Regions from separate parts of the Bacillus rugosus genome, predicted to be linked through region 3. Evidence: riboswitches for the same ligand, from Rfam matches in the RefSeq annotation. Region 3 holds a riboswitch; each other region holds the start of a gene.

What was found. Region 3 has a riboswitch for S-adenosylmethionine ahead of M0696_RS08465 (phosphoadenylyl-sulfate reductase). Riboswitches for the same ligand answer to the same signal wherever they lie in the genome.
Region 1: it holds a riboswitch for S-adenosylmethionine, as region 3 does, so the genes downstream of both, M0696_RS19840 (5-methyltetrahydropteroyltriglutamate--homocysteine S-methyltransferase) here and M0696_RS08465 (phosphoadenylyl-sulfate reductase) in region 3, are expected to answer to the same signal.
Region 2: it holds a riboswitch for S-adenosylmethionine, as region 3 does, so the genes downstream of both, metN (methionine ABC transporter ATP-binding protein MetN) here and M0696_RS08465 (phosphoadenylyl-sulfate reductase) in region 3, are expected to answer to the same signal.

Annotation. Positions count from the first base shown of each region.
Region 1 is NZ_CP096590.1:3,911,665-3,918,980, reverse strand. It holds gene M0696_RS19855 (3-oxoacid CoA-transferase subunit B) at 1-266, shown strand, start outside; gene M0696_RS19850 (3-hydroxybutyrate dehydrogenase) at 283-1,056, shown strand; gene M0696_RS19845 (5-methyltetrahydropteroyltriglutamate--homocysteine S-methyltransferase) at 1,108-2,244, opposite strand; SAM riboswitch class I at 2,322-2,428, opposite strand; gene M0696_RS19840 (5-methyltetrahydropteroyltriglutamate--homocysteine S-methyltransferase) at 2,497-3,630, opposite strand; SAM riboswitch class I at 3,715-3,821, opposite strand; gene M0696_RS19835 (LURP-one-related/scramblase family protein) at 3,887-4,375, opposite strand; gene M0696_RS19830 (hypothetical protein) at 4,548-4,826, opposite strand; gene M0696_RS21025 (hypothetical protein) at 5,104-5,229, opposite strand; gene pepT (peptidase T) at 5,333-6,565, opposite strand; gene yxjL (two-component system response regulator YxJL) at 6,615-7,271, opposite strand; gene M0696_RS19815 (sensor histidine kinase) at 7,258-7,316, opposite strand, start outside.
Region 2 is NZ_CP096590.1:3,237,369-3,244,684, reverse strand. It holds gene fadE (acyl-CoA dehydrogenase FadE) at 1-580, shown strand, start outside; gene M0696_RS16525 (arsenate reductase family protein) at 689-1,045, shown strand; gene gcvH (glycine cleavage system protein GcvH) at 1,112-1,495, shown strand; gene M0696_RS16515 (YusG family protein) at 1,551-1,787, shown strand; gene M0696_RS16510 (toprim domain-containing protein) at 1,865-2,227, shown strand; gene M0696_RS16505 (thioredoxin family protein) at 2,229-2,549, shown strand; gene M0696_RS16500 (SCP2 sterol-binding domain-containing protein) at 2,655-2,999, shown strand; SAM riboswitch class I at 3,114-3,220, shown strand; gene metN (methionine ABC transporter ATP-binding protein MetN) at 3,328-4,353, shown strand; gene metP (methionine ABC transporter permease MetP) at 4,346-5,014, shown strand; gene metQ (methionine ABC transporter substrate-binding lipoprotein MetQ) at 5,028-5,852, shown strand; gene M0696_RS16480 (carboxymuconolactone decarboxylase family protein) at 5,937-6,314, shown strand; gene M0696_RS16475 (YuzK family famiily protein) at 6,507-6,644, shown strand; gene sufC (Fe-S cluster assembly ATPase SufC) at 6,838-7,316, shown strand, end outside.
Region 3 is NZ_CP096590.1:1,648,039-1,655,354, forward strand. It holds gene carB (carbamoyl-phosphate synthase (glutamine-hydrolyzing) large subunit) at 1-1,889, shown strand, start outside; gene pyrK (dihydroorotate oxidase B electron transfer subunit) at 1,886-2,656, shown strand; gene M0696_RS08450 (dihydroorotate dehydrogenase) at 2,656-3,591, shown strand; gene pyrF (orotidine-5'-phosphate decarboxylase) at 3,560-4,279, shown strand; gene pyrE (orotate phosphoribosyltransferase) at 4,276-4,908, shown strand; SAM riboswitch class I at 5,053-5,158, shown strand; gene M0696_RS08465 (phosphoadenylyl-sulfate reductase) at 5,323-6,024, shown strand; gene cysP (sulfate permease) at 6,036-7,100, shown strand; gene sat (sulfate adenylyltransferase) at 7,149-7,316, shown strand, end outside.

The DNA.
Region 1 (7,316 bases), 1.9 Mb from region 3:
ATCTCGTCAACGGGGCGAAACGGATCGTTGTCATCATGGAGCATGTCAATAAGCATGGCGAGTCGAAGGTGAAAAAAACATGCTCCCTTCCGCTGACAGGCCAGAAAGTCGTGCACAGGCTGATTACGGATTTGGCTGTTTTTGATTTTGATAACGGCCGCATGACACTGACTGAGCTTCAGGAAGGTGTCACAATTGAAGAGGTTTATGAAAAAACAGAAGCCGATTTCGCTGTCAGCCAGTCTGTGATCAAACAAAATTCTTAATGGGAAGGAGTTTGACATGAAAAAACAAGTCGCCTTGGTGACAGGAGCAGCTGGCGGAATCGGGTTCGAAATCGCGAGGGAATTCGCCCGTGAAGGCGCTAGCGTCATCGTTTCGGACCTTCATCAGGAAGCGTGCGAAAAGGCCGCTTCCAAGCTTACAGAAGAAGGCTTTGACGCAGCAGCCATTCCGTGTGATGTGACAAAGGAAGCGCAAGTCGCTGATACGGTGAACACCATCCAAAAACGATATGGCCGCTTGGATATTTTGGTGAACAATGCCGGTATTCAGCACGTCGCTCCGATTGAGGAGTTTCCGACAGAAACCTTTGAACAGCTGATCAAGGTCATGCTGACGGCGCCCTTCATCGCGATGAAGCATGTTTTTCCGATCATGAAAAAACAGCAGTTTGGCAGAATCATTAATATTGCATCTGTTAATGGTTTAGTCGGCTTTGCGGGGAAATCCGCTTATAATAGCGCCAAGCACGGCGTCATTGGGCTGACTAAGGTCGGGGCGCTGGAGGGCGCGCCCCACGGCATTACAGTCAACGCGCTCTGTCCGGGTTATGTCGATACACAGCTTGTCCGCAATCAGCTGAGCGATCTTTCGAAAACAAGAAATGTCCCTTACGACTCCGTGCTTGAACAGGTCATTTTTCCGCTTGTGCCGCAAAAACGATTGCTTTCCGTAAAGGAAATTGCGGATTATGCAATTTTTTTGGCAAGCGAGAAAGCGAAGGGTGTCACCGGGCAGGCTGTTGTCCTTGATGGGGGCTACACCGCTCAATAACATAAAAAACACACTTGCTCCGCCAGGGAATCAAGTGTGTTTTTTCTTTGCTTATTTCCAAACATCGTTAGCGATTTCAACTACATGGCGCAGCTTCGCCCATTGCTGTTCTTCAGTCAGCTTGTTGCCTTCCTCAGTTGAAGCGAATCCGCATTGAGGACTGAGGCAAAGCTGATCTAAGCTCACATAACGGGATGCTTCTTCGATACGGCGTTTTACATCGTCCGGATGTTCAAGCTCACCGAATTTAGATGTCACTAATCCAAGGACAAGCTGAAGATCAGAGCGCTTCACATAACGGAGCGGCTCAAATCCGCCTGAGCGTGAATCATCATACTCCAGGAAAAGCCCGTCCAGGTTCAAACCGTCAAAAATGGTTTCGGCTGCTGCGTCATAGCCGCCTTCCGCTGTCCAAGTGGACTGGAAGTTGCCGCGGCAAATATGCATTGTTACGGTCAAGTCATCCGGACGGTCGGCAATCGCGTCGTTAATCGATTTCGCAAACAGCTGGCGAAGCTCATCAGGCGTTGTTCCGAACGCTTCGATTTGTTTTAATCCTTTTTCAGATAAGAAAACAGCCCAAGCTGTATCATCAAGCTGAAGGTAGCGGCAGCCTCTGTCGTAAAACGCTTGAATCGCTTTTTTATATGCTTTGGATACATCGTGCTGGAAAAGATGATAGTCGTTTTTGTATGCATCCTTTTCCAGTTTTCCGCGGAAAAACAGCATATTCGGGCTTGGGATCGTCATCTTTGGCGTCGCGTCACCGGCAATGCTATGGAGAAATGAGTAATCTTCAAGCATTGGGTGAGTTGAAAAGTCGATATCACCTGTGACTTTAATGCCGCGTGCTTTTGTCTGTACGTTATGAAATTGAATGCCCTGCTCAGGAGTAAACGGCTCAACGCCATCCAGGTTTTCCAGAAAATCAAAATGCCACCATGCTCTGCGGAATTCACCGTCTGTCACCACGTTCAGGCCGGTTTCCTTCTGTTTTTCCACAATGCGGATGATTTCATCGTTTTCGATTTGGCGAAGCTGCTCAGCTGTAATCTCGCCTGCCGCTTTTTGCAGCCGTGCTTTTTTGACGGGCTCAGACCTCAGCAGGCTTCCGACTTGATCCGCGCGAAACGGCGGTTTTTTTCTTTGAAGTGATTTTTGTTCTGCGGGTGTTGTTTGTTGTGACATGTTGTTCATTCCTTCTTTCCATTCGAATATAAAAAAGCTCTTCCTTTGGATAAGGAAGAGCTTGTGTGACAATCTCAACCTTATCTTCAAGAGCAATCATTGCTCTAAAGGATTTAGCACCATTCTGTTAAACAGCGGTTGCCGGGTATCGCAGGGCCAGTCCCTCCACCTCTCTTGATAAGGAAAACCTTTTTATGAAATTTTCTGATAGTATCTATTATTCACACATTTTCTGTTTCTGTCAATGATAGATTATCTCCACACATCGTTGGCGATGTCGATGACATGGCGCAGCTTCGCCCATTGCTGCTCCTCTGTCAAAAGATTGCCTTCTTCAGTAGAGGCGAAACCGCACTGCGGGCTGAGGCACAGCTGATCCAGGCTCACAAAGCGCGCCGCTTCATTGATTCGGCGTTTCACATCCTCAGGATTTTCAAGCTCTCCATTTTTCGATGTGATCAAGCCGAGTACAATCTGGAGATCCTTGCGTTTCACGAAACGGAGCGGATCAAAATTTCCGGAGCGGTCATCATCGTATTCTAAGAACAGCCCGTCCAAATGTAAGCCATCCAAAATCGTTTCAGCTACAGCATCATAGCCTCCTGATGCCGCCCATGTTGAACGGAAGTTGCCGCGGCAAATGTGCATCGTGATTGCTAAATCATCAGGCCGGTCTGCTACTGCATCGTTAATCGTTTTGGCGAACAAGGCAGGCAATGTTTCTGGATCGCCGCCAAGCGCCCGAACAACCTCTCTGCCTTTTTCCTCAAAGAAGAGAGACCATGACGTATCATCAAGCTGAAGATAGCGGCATCCAGCATCATAGAAAGCTCTGATTGCTTTTTTATACGCTTGGGCCAGATCATGAAAGTATTCCTCTTGGTCGTCATAAAACCCTTTATCCGCCTTTTCACCGAAAAACAGCATATTCGGGCTCGGAATCGTCAATTTTGGGGTCGCGTCGCCGGCAATCTCATGTAAAAATTGATAATCGACAAGCGCTGGGTGGCTCGTAAAATCGAGTTTTCCCGTCACTTTGATGCTGCGTGCTTTTGTTTTCGCATTATGGAACTGAATCCCTTCAGACGGGATGAACGGTTCCACACCATCAAGCCCTTCCAGGAAATCATAATGCCACCAAGATCGGCGGAATTCCCCATCTGTTACCACATCGAGACCGATTTCTTTTTGTTTTTCTACAATGCGGGTGATTTCTTGATTTTCGATATCACGAAGCTGATCAGCGGTGATCTCGCCGGCCGCTTTTTTCTGCCGGGCTTCTTTTATCGGAGCAGATCGCAGTAAACTGCCGACATGATCGGCACGGAAAGGAGCTTTGTGTTGTTTTTCTGTTTTTTGTCCTGCAACATTTGTTTGTTGAGCCATGTCATTCGCCTCTTTTCTGTAATGTGTTGAGCATAAAAAAAGCTCTTCCTTTGAGTAAGGAAGAGCTTGAATGGTCAAATCTCCGCCTCATCTGCAAGAACGCAATGTTCTAAAGGATTTAGCACCATTCTGTTTGAAACAGCGGTTGCCGGGTATCATAGGGCCAGTCCCTCCACCTCTCTTGATAAGGTAATCTTCATATTCAGATTTCAATTATCTTAATATTATTACTTTTGGCTCAATTGTCAATGCCTTTTTAGAAAATACTTTCATCTTCATCGTCATATAATACCATATCAAGCACGATAGCGATGGCTGTGCAGATCAGCACATCTTCCTCATTTGCAATCTGCAGATGATACGAATCACCCCAGCTCAGCCACTTCTTGCTCACCGACATCCGGACATTCTTTCCATCTGTCAGCTGGAATTCATCCTTCCACAAGTCACCATCAATTTCCCAGTTGAGCTTAGAAATTTCAAATTTTGGATTGAAAAACGTCAGTTTCTTCGTGACCTCACAAACTGTTTCCCCGCCAATTGAAATCACATATCGCGGCAATAAAGACATTACTTTTTGTTCTATGGAAACGAGTGTTTTTCCGGTTGAGTCTGTCATTTGTAGCGAGTCCCCTAACGAAAAGAACCGGCCCTCGACCTTGAATGTCTCTTGTTCATCCCGGTCATAAATGTGAAATGCATCTTTAAACGAGAACATCTTTTGTTTCATAAATAATTCGATCATTGCTGAAGTCTCCTTTTGATTTGCCTTATAAGAGATTACGGCCAGGGGGCAAAAAGGTTTCAAGTTTCCAATCTAGTGACCAGAAACGCGCTGACCGTTTTTTACGAGTAATTAATGTTTCTAAATTAAAAAAGGCTGCATCGTTCAGCAGCCTTTCTTTTGAAATATAGTATTAGGAAAGATGCATCCGGCGTTTTTGGCGGATCGCGTCAAGGTCGATTAGGTTGTTGTGATGAGGTGCGGCTGCTGGAAGAGGGCTTGTCTTTTGCGGTTTGCGGCGATTGTCCTTGCTGAAAGAAAAAAGAAGATAGCCGCATAATGCGATGATAATAAAAAGGATCATTATACATTCCTCCCAAAAAAAGTTTTGGTATTCTCTATTGTACGGATAAAACGTCAAAAAGTATTCAAAAAATTCCAAATTGGTTAAAAATAAATAGCTGCCCCTCAAAAACAGTCTAACCTGATAACCTGAAAATAGTCTTGCAAATTGGTGATTGCTCATGTGGTGATTGGTTCTATAGTTACTATCGACGATAAAATAAATTCCTTTATACAACTTTTAACCTAAATTTACATAATTCTATTTTTCTGTTTTTGGGTGCTGTTTTCTTGCTTGTTAGGTTTATACCCTATTTTTCGGAATCAAACACAAAAAACCCAAATTACGGAGCATTTGGGCGGTACGGGGGAATGCAGATTGTAGTTTTGGGGATTAGGATGACTGATCAGAAGAAGCGTTTGAACATTTTTCTGATTTTTTGAAATGGGCTCGATTTCTTTTGCATTTTAAGCGGCCTGGTCATAATCCATTTTTTCAATAGACTCTTTGTAGCGATAGCATGTTTTGTCATTGTTTTTCCTCCTCATGTGTTGATACTTGTTTTACGGAGAATGGATTAAAAATGTTTCATATTTACGCAAAAAAACCAGCCCTTTTTGGACTGGCTTTTGGTATTACGCCTGTTCTTCAAACAGTTTTGCAATCTCAACGATGACATTTACGGCTTTCACCATGTTATCGGCTGAGATGTATTCAAATTTGCCGTGGAAGTTTTCCCCGCCGGTGAAGATATTTGGTGTCGGGAGTCCCATGTAGGACAACTGGGATCCGTCTGTGCCGCCGCGAATTGGAGAAATCTTCGGTTCGATGCCGAGGTTTTCCATTGCTTGCTTGGCAATGTTGACAATTTCAATGACAGGTTCAATTTTCTCTCTCATGTTGTAGTATTGGTTGTTCATATCAAGCTGAATCCGGTCATGGCCGTATTCGTTTTGAAGTTCTTCAACAACACGCTTCATTGTTTCTTTTCTGCTTTGGAAGTGATCTTTGTCAAAGTCTCTGATAATGTAGTGGAGTTTTGTGTCCTCTACATCCCCTTGAATCGACAGCAGGTGGTAGAAGCCTTCGTAGCCTTCTGTATATTCAGGCGCTTCGTCTGCCGGCAGCAGGCTGTTGAGCTTCATTGCGATTTTCGCAGAGTTGATCATTTTCCCTTTTGCCGTTCCGGGATGTACGTTGTTGCCTTTGATGGTGATTTTTGCGGCAGCGGCATTGAAGCTTTCGTATTCAAGCTCACCGAGCGGGCCGCCGTCAACTGTGTAGGCAAAGGACGCATTAAATCGTTTTACATCAAACTTGTGCGGGCCTCTGCCGATTTCTTCATCAGGCGTAAAGGCGACTCTGATTGTGCCGTGCTTGATTTCAGGGTGTTTGATGAGGTAATCCATAGCTGTCATGATTTCAGCGATACCGGCCTTATTGTCTGCGCCAAGAAGGGTTGTGCCGTCTGTAGTGATGAGTGTATGGCCTTTATAGCCGGGCAGTTCTGGGAATTGATCAGGCGACAGAATGACCTGCAGCTGTTCATTAAGAACGATGTCTTTTCCATCGTAGCTTTCAATGATTTGCGGATTCACGTTTTTGCCGGTAAAGTCTGTGGCGGTGTCGACGTGAGCGAGAAAGCCGATTGTCGGCACATCTTTTTCAGTATTGGAGGGAAGAGTCGCCATGACATAGCCGTTTTCATCAATGGCTGCATCCTGCATGCCAATGGACTTCAATTCATCAACGAGCATGTTTCCTAAAGTCAATTGGCCGGGTGTGGAAGGGCAGGTATCAACGGATTCATCGGACTGTGTATCGACTTTTACGTATGTAGTAAACCGTTCAATGATTTCTTCTTTCATTTCCAATCATCTCCTTTGTCTTATTTTATCATGGCGGGATGAGAGATTTCTATTGCACAATACCGTTTCGAATGGCAAAAACAACTGCCTGTGTCCGGTCTTGAGCGTTGCATTTTTGCAGGATGCGGTGCACATGGGTTTTCACAGTGCTTTCGCTGACGAAAAGCTTTTCAGCAATCTCTTCATTTCTCAACCCATAGGCCATTTGCTGAAGAACCTCGAGCTCTCTTTTGGTAAATGGCTCTGCCAATTCTTCAGCATGAGGCTGTTGTTTCGCGCGGAATGTCTCACTAATAATTTTAGCGGCTGTGACTGTGCGGAAAATCGCTTCGCCTCTGGCCGCGGCGCGAATGGCGTCAATCAATTCTTCAGGAAGCGTATCCTTCAGCAGATAGCCGACTGCGCCCGCGCGGATGCCTTCAAATACATACTCCTCGGTATCAAAGGTTGTTAAAATGACAATCTTTGTATCTGGATGTGCGGACATAATGTCTTTCGCCGCTTCAATGCCCGAGCAATGTGGCATTTGGACATCCATGAGGATGACGTCGGGTTTTGTTTGCTTTGCCAGTGCAATGATTCCGTGACCGTCGCCGGCCTCACCGGAAACCGTCATATCCGGCTGTGCGTTGATGACATAGCGGAAGCCTTCACGCACAAGCGGCTGATCATCGGCAAGTGCGACGCGTATTTTATCTTTGTTCATCTTTTTGCTCCTTATTCGTTGTCGTGAGCGGCAGTGACAACTCAA
Region 2 (7,316 bases), 1.6 Mb from region 3:
AATTTTTGAAGGCACAAACGAAATCAACCGGTTAATCGTGCCAAGCACTTTCCTGAAAAAAGCGTTCAAAGGCGAACTGCCTCTATTTGAGAAAGCGCAGTCGCTGCAGGAAGAACTCATGATGATTATGCCTGAAGAGCCTGGCAGCGGCGTTTTAGAGCAGGAGAAATATATCGTTAAGCAAGCCAAAAAAATCGCGCTGTTCGCTGCCGGTCTCGCTGCACAAAAATACGGAAAAGCCATCGATCGCGAACAGGAAATTCTCGTCAACGTCGCGGATATTGTCAGCAATGTGTACGCAATGGAGTCAGCCGTGCTCAGAACGGAAAAAGCCATTGCCGCACAAGGCGCAGAAAAAGCGGTGCAAAAGGTGCTGTATACTGAAATTTTCGTTCAGGAAGCCTTTAACGAAATTGAAGCGCACGCGAAGGAATCTCTTATCGCAATGGAAGAAGGAGATTCACTCCGCATGATGCTTTCCGCTTTGCGCAAGCTGACGCGCGTAACTCCTAAAAACGTCATTCAGAAAAAACGCGAAGCAGCAGCGGGCGTTTTCGAGGCTGAAAAATATATTGTCTGATTGGCCAAGAGCTCCGCATGCGCGGAGCTTTTTTAAGAAGCACTGTTTTAGGTTTTTAAAACAAACTGTGTTAAAATAACCTCGATTATTTTATTGAGGGGGAAGAAGATGTCGTTAACTTTTTACTGGTACCCTAAATGCGGAACGTGCCGCAAAGCAAAGAAATGGCTTGAAGAGCATGGGAAAGAAATAAACGAAATACATATTGCAGAGCAGCCACCAAGCAAAGAAGAACTAAAAGCGATTTATGAAAAAAGCGGGCTGGATCTCAAGAAATTTTTCAACACGAGCGGCATGAAATACCGCGAGCTGAATCTCAAGGAAAAGCTGTATCACATGTCGGAGGACGAACAGCTTGAACTGCTGGCTTCAGACGGAATGCTGATCAAACGGCCGCTTACAACAGACGGCGAAAAAGTGACAGTCGGTTTTAAAGAAGACCAATTTGAAGAAAACTGGGCTTAATGTAAATTTTTTTTGAAAAGTGTGGTATCTTCTTATTGTAGTGCTGTAAAAAATGGAGGGATTCAATTGAGCATACCTAAAGATTTGCGTTACTCAGGAGAACACGAGTGGGTAAAAGTTGAAGGAGAAAAAGCCAGAATCGGAATTACGCATTTTGCCCAGTCCGAGCTAGGCGACATCGTGTTTGTCGAGCTTCCTGAAGTCGGCGCTGAAATCAAAGCGGACGAGCCGTTCGGCAGCGTTGAATCCGTTAAAACGGTATCTGAGCTTTATGCACCGATTAACGGAACTGTTGTGGAAGTAAACGAAGATCTTGATGACAGTCCGGAATTCGTTAACGAATCTCCGTACGAAAAAGCATGGATGATCGTCGTTAAGCCGTCTGACGCTTCTGAAATTGAAAAACTGATGACAGCAGAGCAATATGAAGAGATGACACAAGAAGACTAAAACAGGATAGCTGTAAAGGCAATTGGACACGCTAACGTTATGGGAGGTGTCCAATATGGCTTTCAGCAAACATAAGCTCGATGTCACCAATGATGTGACAGGCCGCTTTCAAAATGGCCGGCTCTCGTTATATCATGAAAATGAGATGATTGGCCAAATGACAAGCATGAATGAATATGAGCTTAAGTCCGGTTATTCCTTTGAAAATGAGAAATTTTATAAGACAGCTGATGTGGTCTCAGGAAACGACGAAAAATATGTGGATTGTGACTACGAAAACGGCTGGTGTTAATGTTGGCGGTGAATTTCACTGCCTTCTTTTACAATCTGAACGTTTCAAATATGACGCGGCAGGTGAAGAAGATGAAGATGGATGAGCTGGAAAAGGTTATGATTGTTGAAGGGAAAACAGATAAAGAGAAAATCGAAAGCGTCCTGAATGAACCAGTGCGCATTATCTGCACAAACGGAACAATCAGCCAGCTGAAGCTTGAGGAATTGGCTGACGAGCTTTACGATAAAGACGTCTATATATTAGTTGATGCTGATGAATCAGGTGAGAAATTAAGAAAACAGCTGAAAAGAGAATTTAACGAAGCCTGCCATCTACATATCGACAGAGCCTATAAGGAAGTGGCGGCTGCGCCCAGGCACCATGTCGCCTCTGTATTGCTGCGCGCGAATTTGAATGTCCATACTATTTTTCTTGAAAGAAAATCCCGAGGTGTATAGCATGAAAGAACTCCAAGAACATGAACTTGAGCACATTGCAGATGATGTGTATCTCCTTTACTTATATACTCCGTTTTGCGGCACCTGCCAGCTTGCAAGCAAAATGCTGACAGTGGTGAAAGAAATGCTGCCTGATGTCGCCTTCTATAAAAACAATGTCAATTACTCTCCGACATTCGCAAAAGCGTATCAAATAGAAAGCGTCCCTTGTTTTCTGCTGTTTAAAGGCGGAAAAGTGGTCGAAAGAGGATATGCGTTTCATTCGGTTTCTTATTTATATGAGCTGATCAAACAAAAATCATCTTCCGCATCCCATTTATGACATATTTCTCGGCACATTCCAATGAAATTGTCGTTCGTTTTATAAAGGGGTTCTTGCGCCAAAAAGAGAAATGTATGTATGACCAACAAATAGGAGGTTGTACATATGGAGAAAGCGGAAGTTTTAGAAGATGAGTATCAGCATCTGTTTTTAAAACCCCTTTTGAACGCTTCAACATTGCTCATTACCTTCCAAGGAGAAACAGAAGCCTTAACCGTCTCAATAAACGAACAGGGAGAAATGAAGAAAATTTCTCCGCCCCAAACGTCCAACCTGACCTTTTACGGAAACCAAACAGAAATCATTCATTTATTGCACGGAGATATTTCCCTTCAGCACCTGATTCAGAGCGGAAGCCTGAAAGTGAAGGGGTCATTCAGAGCCCTGTTAAAACTAGAAGCTATACTCTGGCTGACGAATGGGTTTTTTCAGAGAATTTTAAAGAATTAAAAAATAGGAAATTATTATAATAGTAAAAGTTGACATCATTTATTTTATTGACATTTAATCATTCGCCATGCTATTCTACATTAAGAATTTCCGGACGAAAAAGACTATATATTTCTCTTATCAAGAGAGGTGGAGGGAAGTGCCCTATGAAGCCCGGCAACCATCAACGCTGTTGAAATGGTGCCAATTCACACGAAGCGTTCAGCTTTGAAAGATGAGAGAAAGGCCATTTTATATAAGCCTTTCTGCTCAAGTGTGCAGAAAGGCTTTTCTTTTGCAGAAAAAACCCGGAAGATTTCTTAGAATAGTGTTAAGGCAGGTGATTGCTTTGATCAATCTTCAAGATGTTTCAAAAGTTTATAAGTCGAAACACGGAGATGTCAATGCTGTCCAAAATGTCTCGCTTTCCATCAAAAAAGGTGAGATTTTTGGAATTATAGGATATAGCGGAGCTGGTAAAAGTTCCTTAATCCGTCTGCTGAACGGCCTTGAGAAACCAACCTCAGGAACCGTGGAAGTGGCGGGAACCAAGATTAATGAAGTAAACGGACGCGCCTTAAGAAATGCACGCCATGAAATCAGCATGATTTTCCAGCATTTCAATTTGCTTTGGTCGCGCACCGTTAGAGACAATATCATGTTTCCTTTAGAAATTGCCGGGGTGAAAAAGAGTGAACGGATCAAGCGCGCCGATGAACTGATTAAACTGGTCGGATTAGAAGGAAAAGAAAAATCTTATCCGTCTCAGCTGAGCGGCGGGCAAAAGCAGCGTGTTGGAATCGCCAGAGCGCTTGCAAACAATCCGAAGGTTCTCCTTTGTGATGAAGCGACATCAGCATTAGATCCGCAAACAACAGATTCAATTTTGGATCTATTGTCCGATATTAATGAAAGACTCGGTTTGACGATTGTGCTGATCACGCACGAAATGCATGTCATCCGCAAAATCTGCAACAGAGTCGCTGTTATGGAAAACGGAAAGGTTGTGGAAGAAGGCGAAGTTCTCGATGTCTTCAAAAATCCGAAGGAAGACATGACAAAACGATTTGTTCAGCAGGTGACAGAGCCGGAAGAAACGAAAGAAACGCTTCAGCACCTTCTTGATGAAACAGGATCAGGAAAAATGGTTCAGCTCACATTTGTCGGTGATTCAGCTGAGCAGCCTCTGATTACAGAAATGATCAGAAACTTCAATGTCAGCGTCAATATTCTGCAAGGGAAAATCTCGCAGACGAAGGATGGAGCTTACGGTTCACTGTTCATCCATATTGATGGAGCCGAAGAAGAAGTGCAAAACGTGATCCGGTTCATTAATGACAAACAGGTGAAAGCAGAGGTGATCACGAATGTTTGAAAAATACTTCCCGAACGTTGATTTAACTGAGTTATGGAATGCGACATATGAAACACTTTATATGACGCTGATCTCTTTACTGTTTGCTTTTGTCATCGGGGTGATCCTCGGCTTGCTGCTTTTCCTGACAAGCAAAGGGAGCCTTTGGCAGAATAAAGCGGTCAACTCTGTGATTGCAGCCGTTGTCAATATATTCAGATCAATTCCGTTCCTTATTTTAATTATTTTACTCTTAGGGTTTACGAAGTTCTTAGTCGGCACGATCTTAGGGCCAAACGCCGCATTGCCGGCGCTGGTGATCGGCTCGGCACCGTTTTACGCGCGCCTTGCTGAAATCGCATTGCGCGAGGTTGACAAAGGTGTTATTGAAGCCGCTAAATCAATGGGCGCCAAAACGTCTACGATTATTTTCAAAGTGCTGCTTCCGGAGTCTATGCCGGCCCTTATTTCTGGCATCACGGTTACAGCCATTGCTTTGATCGGCTCAACGGCAATTGCCGGAGCCATCGGTTCAGGCGGCCTTGGAAACCTTGCGTACGTAGAAGGATATCAGTCTAATAATGCTGATGTTACCTTCGTTGCAACTGTATTTATTTTAATCATCGTCTTTATTATTCAAATCATCGGTGATTTAATAACAAATATTATAGATAAACGATAAGGGAGGATTTACATTGAAAAAGCTATTTTTGGGTGCATTACTGCTTGTATTTGCAGGGGTTATGGCTGCCTGCGGATCAAATAACGGCGCTGAATCCGGCAAGAAAGAAATTGTGATTGCAGCGACAAAAACACCGCATGCGGAAATTTTAAAAGAAGCTGAACCATTATTGAAAGAAAAAGGCTACACGCTGAAAGTGAAAGTGCTTAGTGATTACAAGATGTACAACAAAGCTTTAGCTGATAAAGAAGTGGATGCGAACTACTTCCAGCACATTCCTTACCTTGAGCAAGAAATGAAAGAAAACACAGATTACAAGCTTGTGAATGCCGGAGCTGTTCACTTAGAGCCATTCGGTATTTACTCTAAAAAATACAAATCGCTGAAAGACCTTCCAAACGGTGCGACAATTATCCTGACAAACAATGTCGCTGAACAAGGCCGTATGCTTGCAATGCTTGAAAACGCAGGATTAATCACACTTGATTCTAAAGTGGAAACAGTTGACGCAACATTGAAGGACATTAAGAAAAACCCGAAAAACCTTGAATTCAAAAAAGTAGCGCCTGAATTAACGGCAAAAGCATATGATAACAAAGAAGGAGACGCGGTCTTCATCAATGTAAACTATGCGATCCAAAATAAATTAAATCCTAAAAAAGATGCGATTGAAGTAGAATCAACGAAAAACAACCCATACGCTAACATCATTGCAGTAAGAAAAGGCGAAGAAGATTCAGCAAAAATCAAAGCGCTGATGGAAGTTCTTCATTCTAAAGAGATCAAAGACTTCATCGAGAAAAAATACGACGGAGCTGTGCTTCCTGTATCTGAATAAGACTGAAACCCCGGATGAGAAATCCGGGGTTTTTTTCGGGTATTTTCATAAAAGCTGTTCATAATAAAAAGGAATGTTAAACAGATGGAGGGATCTTCTTTGAATCAAGACAGAGGAAGCATGCAGGACGCGCTAAAACAGTATAAATTAGGTTTAGGCACATTTGAACAAAAGATGCCGCTGATGGGAAGAAAGTTTAACGAGTTTACTGAACAATGCTTTGCCGGCAATTCTCTGACTGAAAGAGAAAAACAGCTGATCGCCCTCGGAATCGCCATCAATGCACAGGATGAATATTGCATGATCTATCACACAAAAGGCTGTCTTGATGAGGGAGCGACAGAAGAAAACATTCTCGAAGCAGTCAGTGTGGCAGCGGCATTTGGAGGCGGCGCGGCTCTCAGCCAAGGCGTGACAGTTGTCCAGCAGTGCATCGAGGAATTTGGAAACACCACGCATTAAGAGAAGGAATATTCCGAAAAACAATTCTCATTTGATCTAAAAGGATGCTTTCGTCTCATCTGCCGTTATTTCAAGCCATATCCTTTTTGCAGCATCCATCGCAAGGCTGATACAATAGAAGCAAATATATGAAGGGATTGATTCATTATTTGCAACAGCCAGGATAGACTGAACCTCGATTATACGTCTGAAATGGAAAAAGCGATGCAGCTGTCTCACGGAATTGGATACGAGGAGTACGGACGCCGGCTGGAAACAAGAATGAAAGTAGAGCGGCAGAGAGAGCTTGATTATGAAAAGAGCAAGCGGATTTCTGCGGGAGCTTATTGAGAAAATCAATCTTTTAAAAAAGGGTGGGAATCCACTCTTTTTCTTTTTCAATCGCTTTAATAAAGTGCTGATCTTTGTTAAACTTGAGGAATGTGCAAGGCATGATAAAAAGTTGTATTTACTTTTCATTTGTTATAAAATTAGAATGAGAATAAAATGAGAATAATGATTATATATTTTTGGAGGTATAGATATGGCTGCTTCAACATTAACGATCAAAGATCTTCACGTTGAAATCGAAGGGAAAGAGATCTTAAAGGGTGTAAACCTTGAAATAAAAGGCGGAGAGTTCCACGCTGTAATGGGACCGAACGGAACTGGTAAATCCACTTTATCAGCTGCTATTATGGGGCATCCTAAATATGAAGTAACAAAAGGCAGCATCACGCTTGACGGCAAAGATGTACTGGAGATGGAAGTGGACGAGCGTGCGCAGGCAGGTTTATTCCTTGCGATGCAGTACCCAAGTGAAATCAGCGGTGTGACAAACGCCGACTTCCTTCGTTCAGCAATCAACGCGCGCAGGGAAGAAGGCGATGAAATTTCTCTTATGAAATTCATCCGCAAAATGGACGAAAACATGGAGTTCCTTGAAATGGACCCTGAAATGGCTCAGCGCTACCTTAACGAAGGCTTCTCAGGCGGGGAGAAAAAACGCAACGAAATCCTTCA
Region 3 (7,316 bases):
ACACGGTAGAAGACCTACATGAATTTTCCGCGATCGATGTCTTCTTCCTGCATAAGCTGTTCGGAATCGTACAGTTTGAAAAAGAACTGAAGGCAAATGCGGGTGATACTGACGTGCTGAGACGGGCAAAAGAACTAGGATTCTCTGATAAGTACATCAGCCGTGAGTGGAAAATGAAAGAATCGAAGCTTTACAGCTTGAGAAAACAAGCGGGAATTGCGCCGGTTTTCAAAATGGTAGATACATGCGCGGCAGAATTTGAATCAGAAACACCATACTTCTACAGCACATACGAAGAAGAAAATGAGTCTGTCGTTACGGATAAGAAAAGTGTGATCGTGCTTGGCTCCGGTCCGATTCGAATCGGTCAGGGTGTTGAGTTTGACTACGCTACTGTTCACTCTGTGTGGGCAATTAAACAAGCAGGCTATGAAGCCATTATTGTCAATAATAACCCGGAAACCGTTTCAACTGATTTCAGTATTTCAGATAAGCTGTACTTTGAACCGCTTACGATTGAAGATGTCATGCACATCATTGATCTCGAACAGCCAATGGGCGTTGTCGTACAATTCGGCGGACAAACTGCCATTAACCTTGCTGACGAGCTTTCTGCACGCGGAGTGAAAATCCTTGGGACTTCATTAGAAGATTTAGATCGTGCGGAAGATCGGGATAAATTTGAACAAGCGCTTGGAGAACTTGGTGTTCCGCAGCCGCTTGGCAAAACAGCGACATCAGTTGATCAGGCGATAAGCATCGCGAGTGATATCGGCTACCCGGTACTGGTGCGCCCTTCCTATGTACTTGGCGGCCGGGCGATGGAGATTGTTTATCATGAAGAAGAACTGCTTCATTACATGAAAAACGCAGTCAAAATCAATCCGCAGCACCCTGTATTAATTGACAGATATTTAACAGGAAAAGAAATCGAAGTGGATGCAGTATCTGACGGTGAAACAGTCGTCATTCCGGGAATTATGGAGCACATTGAACGTGCGGGGGTTCACTCCGGAGACTCAATCGCTGTTTATCCGCCTCAGTCACTTACAGAGGACATCAAGAAAAAAATTGAACAACACACGATCGCACTTGCTAAAGGGCTGAACATTGTCGGTTTGCTCAATATTCAATTCGTCTTATCACAAGGCGAAGTGTACGTGCTCGAAGTAAATCCGAGATCAAGCAGAACCGTACCGTTCTTAAGTAAAATTACGGGTATCCCAATGGCAAATCTCGCCACAAAAGTTATTCTCGGTCAAAAGCTGGATGTGTTTGGCTATACAGAGGGCCTTCAGCCTGAACAGCAGGGTGTATTTGTAAAAGCGCCGGTCTTCTCCTTCGCTAAGCTGAGAAGAGTGGATATTACGTTAGGGCCTGAAATGAAATCAACAGGTGAGGTCATGGGGAAAGATTCCACCCTTGAAAAAGCACTCTACAAAGCTCTGATTGCTTCAGGCATTCAAATCCCTAACTACGGTTCCGTGCTTTTAACAGTGGCTGATAAGGACAAAGAAGAAGGGCTTGCCATCGCTAAGCGGTTCCATGCGATCGGCTACAACATTTTAGCCACGGAAGGAACGGCAGGTTACCTGAAAGAAGCTTCAATTCCGGCGAAGGTCGTCGGAAAAATCGGCCAGGACGGCCCGAACTTGCTTGATGTGATCAGAAACGGAGAAGCACAGTTTGTTATCAATACGCTGACAAAAGGAAAGCAGCCGGCAAGAGACGGATTTAGAATCAGACGTGAATCAGTAGAAAACGGTGTTGCCTGCTTAACATCTTTAGATACGGCTGAAGCAATCTTGCGAGTACTGGAAAGCATGACATTCCGTGCTGATCAAATGCCGGCAGTCAACACAAATCAGGAGGCGGCAGTCACTATATGAAAAAAGCGTATTTGACAGTATGTTCTAACCAGCAAATTGCAGACCGGGTGTATCAAATGGTTCTGAAAGGGGAGCTTGTCCAAGGGTTTACAACCCCGGGACAGTTCCTCCATCTTAAAGTGAGCGAAGCGGTTACGCCTCTTTTAAGAAGGCCAATCAGCATTGCCGACGTCAACTTTGAAAAAAATGAAGTCACTATCATTTATCGAGTAGATGGGGAAGGCACAAGACTCTTGTCGCTCAAGCAGCAGGGGGAGCTTGTGGATGTCCTCGGACCCTTGGGTAATGGCTTTCCTGTTAATGAAATCCAACCTGGAAAGACGGCTTTGCTGGTAGGAGGCGGTGTAGGTGTGCCGCCTCTCCAAGAGCTGTCGAAACGCTTGAACGAAAAAGGGGTAAAGGTTATACATGTGTTAGGCTTCCAATCGGCAAAGGATGTTTTTTACGAAGAAGAGTGCCGGCAGTATGGAGACACGTATGTGGCAACAGCTGACGGAAGCTACGGGGAAACCGGATTTGTCACAGATGTAATAAAACAGAAAAATCTAGAGTTTGACATTCTCCTCAGCTGCGGGCCGACACCGATGCTGAAGGCGTTAAAACAGGAATATGCCCATAAAGAAGTTTACCTTTCCATGGAGGAACGAATGGGTTGCGGAATCGGCGCATGCTTCGCGTGTGTGTGCCATACAAACGAAAGTGAGACATCCTACGTAAAAGTATGTCTCGACGGACCTGTATTTAAAGCTCAGGAGGTGGCACTGTAATGCTAGAGGTCAAACTGCCTGGACTTGAATTGAAAAATCCGATCATCCCTGCATCAGGCTGCTTCGGTTTTGGAAAAGAGTTTGCACGTTTTTATGATTTATCTTGTCTCGGAGCAATCATGATCAAAGCTACGACAAAGGAGCCCCGCTTCGGGAACCCGACGCCTAGGGTAGCTGAGACTGGCGCTGGAATGCTAAATGCGATCGGTCTCCAAAATCCGGGCCTTGAACGCGTTTTGCAAAATGAGCTGCCGTGGCTTGAACAGTTTGATACGCCGATTATTGCCAATGTCGCAGGTTCTCAAGTCGAGGATTACGTTGAAGTCGCAGAGCATATCAGTAAAGCGCCTAATGTTCATGCACTTGAATTGAACATTTCCTGTCCGAATGTGAAGACAGGCGGGATCGCTTTTGGCACGAACCCTGAAATGGCTGCTGATTTGACGAAAGCGGTTAAAGAGGTTTCAGATGTACCTGTTTATGTAAAGCTTTCCCCGAACGTGGCAAACATCACAGAAATTGCGTCAGCGATCGAAGAGGCGGGAGCGGACGGTCTTACGATGATTAACACATTAATCGGCATGAGGCTCGATTTAAAATCAGGCAAGCCGATATTAGCTAATAAAACAGGCGGACTTTCCGGTCCTGCCATAAAGCCGGTTGCCATTCGCATGGTGTATGAAGTCAGCCAAGCGGTCAATATCCCGATTATTGGAATGGGAGGCGTGCAGACGGCCGAAGATGCCTTAGAATTTCTTCTCGCGGGAGCAAGCGCGGTCGCTGTCGGAACAGCAAACTTTGTGAATCCTTTTGCATGCCCGGACATTATTGAACAGCTTCCAGCTGTTTTGAGTCAATACGGCTATCAATCAATTGAAGAGTGCATCGGAAGGAGCTGGAACCATGAAAAACAACCTGCCCATCATCGCGCTTGATTTTGCATCAGCTGAAGAAACGCTAGCGTTCTTAGCGCTCTTTCAGCAAGAACCGTTATTTGTAAAGGTTGGAATGGAACTTTTTTATCAAGAAGGGCCATCAATAGTCAAACAATTAAAAGAAAGAAATTGCGAGCTGTTTTTAGATTTAAAGCTTCATGACATCCCGACCACTGTAAACAAAGCGATGAAGCGCCTTGCCGGTCTCGGAGTGGATCTCGTCAATGTTCATGCGGCCGGAGGCAAAAAAATGATGCAAGCAGCTCTGGAAGGCTTAGAAGAAGGAACGCCGTCCGGAAAAAAACGCCCGTCACTTATCGCGGTAACCCAGCTGACAAGCACATCTGAACAAATTATGAATAATGAACTGCTGATCGAAAAGCCTCTGATCGACACGGTTGTACATTACAGCAAACTGGCAGAAGAAAGCGGGCTCGATGGAGTGGTCTGCTCTGTTCATGAAGCAAAAGCCATTTACCAAGCGGTGTCGCCTTCATTTCTCACTGTCACTCCGGGGATCAGATTGTCAGAGGACGCTGCGAATGACCAAATCCGCGTAGCGACACCCGCGATTGCAAGAGAGAAAGGTTCATCAGCAATTGTAGTAGGACGCTCGATTACAAAAGCGAAAGACCCGGTAAAAGCCTATGAAGCTGTCAGACTCGAATGGGAGGGAATCAAATCATGAAACAAATCATTGCAAAACATCTATTAGACATCCAAGCTGTATTTTTACGCCCGAACGAGCCATTTACATGGGCAAGCGGCATTTTATCGCCAATCTACTGTGACAACCGCCTTACGCTATCTTTCCCTGGGGTCAGAAATGATGTAGCCTCAGGCATCAGTAAGCTTGTCGAAGAGCATTTTCCTGATGCTGAAATGATTGCGGGCACAGCAACAGCCGGTATTCCTCATGCTGCTCTGGCGGCTGACCGTTTGAACCTTCCGATGTGTTATGTGAGAAGTAAACCAAAAGCGCATGGAAAAGGCAATCAGATTGAGGGAGCTGTGCAAAAGGGGCAAAAAACTGTCGTCATTGAAGACTTAATCTCAACAGGAGGAAGCGTACTTGAAGCTGCGGCAGCTTTACAAGCGGCTGGCTGCGAAGTGCTCGGTGTCGTCTCAATCTTTACGTACGGGCTCCCTAAAGCGCAGGAAGCGTTCACGAAAGCAGAACTGCCATACTACTCATTAACTGATTATGATACGCTCACAGAGGTCGCGCTTGAAAACGGGAATATTCATTCAGACGATCTAGAAAAACTGAAAACGTGGAAACAAAATCCCGAGTCAAAAGATTGGTTTAAAAAATAAAAAATAAATTTCGGTGATGTATAGAGGCTTCAAAGCCTTTCTGTACTTGAAAACAGGCCTCGCGGCCTGTTTTTTTATTATTCCTATAAAAAAAGTCGGGTTGACTTATGTTAGAATTGTGCTAAAATTTACTACAAATCTAAAAACTTATCAAGAGCGGCTGAGGGACTGGACCTATGAAGCCCGGCAACCTGCATAGTTTGTAAGGTGCTACTTCCAGCAAAATGAATTCCATTTTGAAAGATAAGGGCTACATGCTGTTCCTGTCTTTCTTTCCGCCGGATTGAAAGTTTTTTATTTTAAGAGGAAAAAAGGCTGTCTGTGATAACAGCAGCCGCGCATCACATTACAATTGGGAAAAGACAACCGGCAGAAAGCTACTGTTTGTTTGTCTCCGAAAGGAGGAAAGAAGAAATGTTAACGTACGATAATTGGGAAGAGCCAACGATTACATTTCCGGAAGACGATCCTTATAAAGGAGCGTTGTCAGTTTTAAAGTGGGCATACGGCCATTACGGCGACCAGCTTGTTTATGCCTGCAGTTTCGGAATTGAGGGAATCGTTCTGATTGACTTAATTTATAAAGTGAAAAAAGACGCAGAGATTGTGTTTCTTGATACAGGACTTCATTTTAAAGAAACCTATGAAACGATTGAACGAGTGAAGGAACGTTATCCGGGTCTAAATATCATCCTGAAAAAACCAGACCTTACCCTTGAGGAGCAAGCCGCAGAACATGGTGACAAACTGTGGGAAAGAGAGCCGAATCAGTGCTGCTATCTTAGAAAGATCGTTCCTTTAAGAGAGGCGCTTTCAGGACATCCAGCCTGGCTTTCCGGCCTGCGCCGCGATCAAGGGCCAAGCCGTGCCAATACGAATTTCTTAAACAAAGATGAAAAATTCAAATCAGTAAAAGTATGCCCGCTTATCCATTGGACTTGGAAAGACATTTGGAGATACACATCCCGGAATGAGCTTGACTACAATCCGCTTCATGACCAAGGATATCCTAGTATTGGCTGCGCGCCTTGTACGGCTCCTGCTTTTACTGCAGAGGATTTACGTTCAGGCAGATGGAATGGTATGGCGAAAACAGAATGCGGACTGCATGAATAAGGAGCTGCAAAATGGAACTAGCCGCTATTTTATTTAGCTTGTTTTTCGCGATGAATATTGGTGCTAGCGGCGCTGCAGCTTCGATGGGAGTTGCTTACGGCTCTGGAGCCATCAAAAAGAAAACCTACGCTTTGATCCTATGCGCAGTCGGTGTGCTGGCCGGGGCGGTCATTGGCGGGGGCGAGGTTGTAAAAACCATCAGCTCCGGGATTATCCCCGAGCAGACGATTACACTGACGATTGTTTGCATTATTATTGGAGCAGCGGCGCTTTCGCTTTTTACGGCTAATCTCCTCGGCATTCCTTTGTCGACAAGTGAAGTAACAGTCGGCGCAGTTGTCGGCGTGGGAGTGGCTTACAAAGTATTGTTTGTGAACAACCTTCTGGTGATTGTGTCGTTTTGGGTTTTTGTCCCGCTGTTCGCTTTCGGTTTCACATATTTCGTATCTAAGCTGTTTCGTTATTTTAAGATTGAAATTAAATCTTCTAAAAAGCAAAAAATTCTTGGCATTGTTTTGTTAGGTGCCGGATTTTTTGAAGCATTCTCTGCCGGCATGAACAACGTGGCGAATGCCGTTGGCCCGTTAGTAGCGGCCGGTGTGCTGGATGTAGCGAAAGGAACCTTGTATGGGGGAGCTTTTGTGGCTCTAGGCGCGCTGTTATTAGGACGGCGGGTGTTAGAAACAAACGGGAAGAAAATTACGAGATTCTCAAAAGGAGAAGGCATTCTCTTATCCGGTACAGGAGCCGGACTGGTGATCATCAGTTCTGTATTTGGGATGCCGGTGCCCTTGGCGCAAGTCACGTCATCGTCTATTATCGGAATAGGCATGGCGAAAAACGGTCCGAACGTGTTTCATAAACAAGTTGTGCAAACGATGCTGAAGGTATGGATCGTATCGCCGTTTTTATCTCTATCAATTTCTTATCTGCTTGTATCCTTGTTTTTAAAAGCGGATTATTATTCAATCTTTATCATGGTAAGTGTGCTTTTAGCGACGGGCGGTGCCGTAAGCCTGACGAAGGCCATTCGTAAAGAGAGACGCTCTGTCCACGAACAAGGCGGGGGAATCTGATTATTAATCTGAGTTATTTTATATGTTAACTAGGAGGAAATCGATATTATGAGCTTAGCACCACACGGAGGAACATTAGTAAACAGAGTAAATGAATCATATGATGTGAGCAGCATTCAAAAAGAAATTGAACTTGATTTAATTTCTTTTGCAGATTTGGAATTAATCGGAATCGGCGCATACAGCCCGATCGAAGGCTTCTTCAATGAAAAAGAT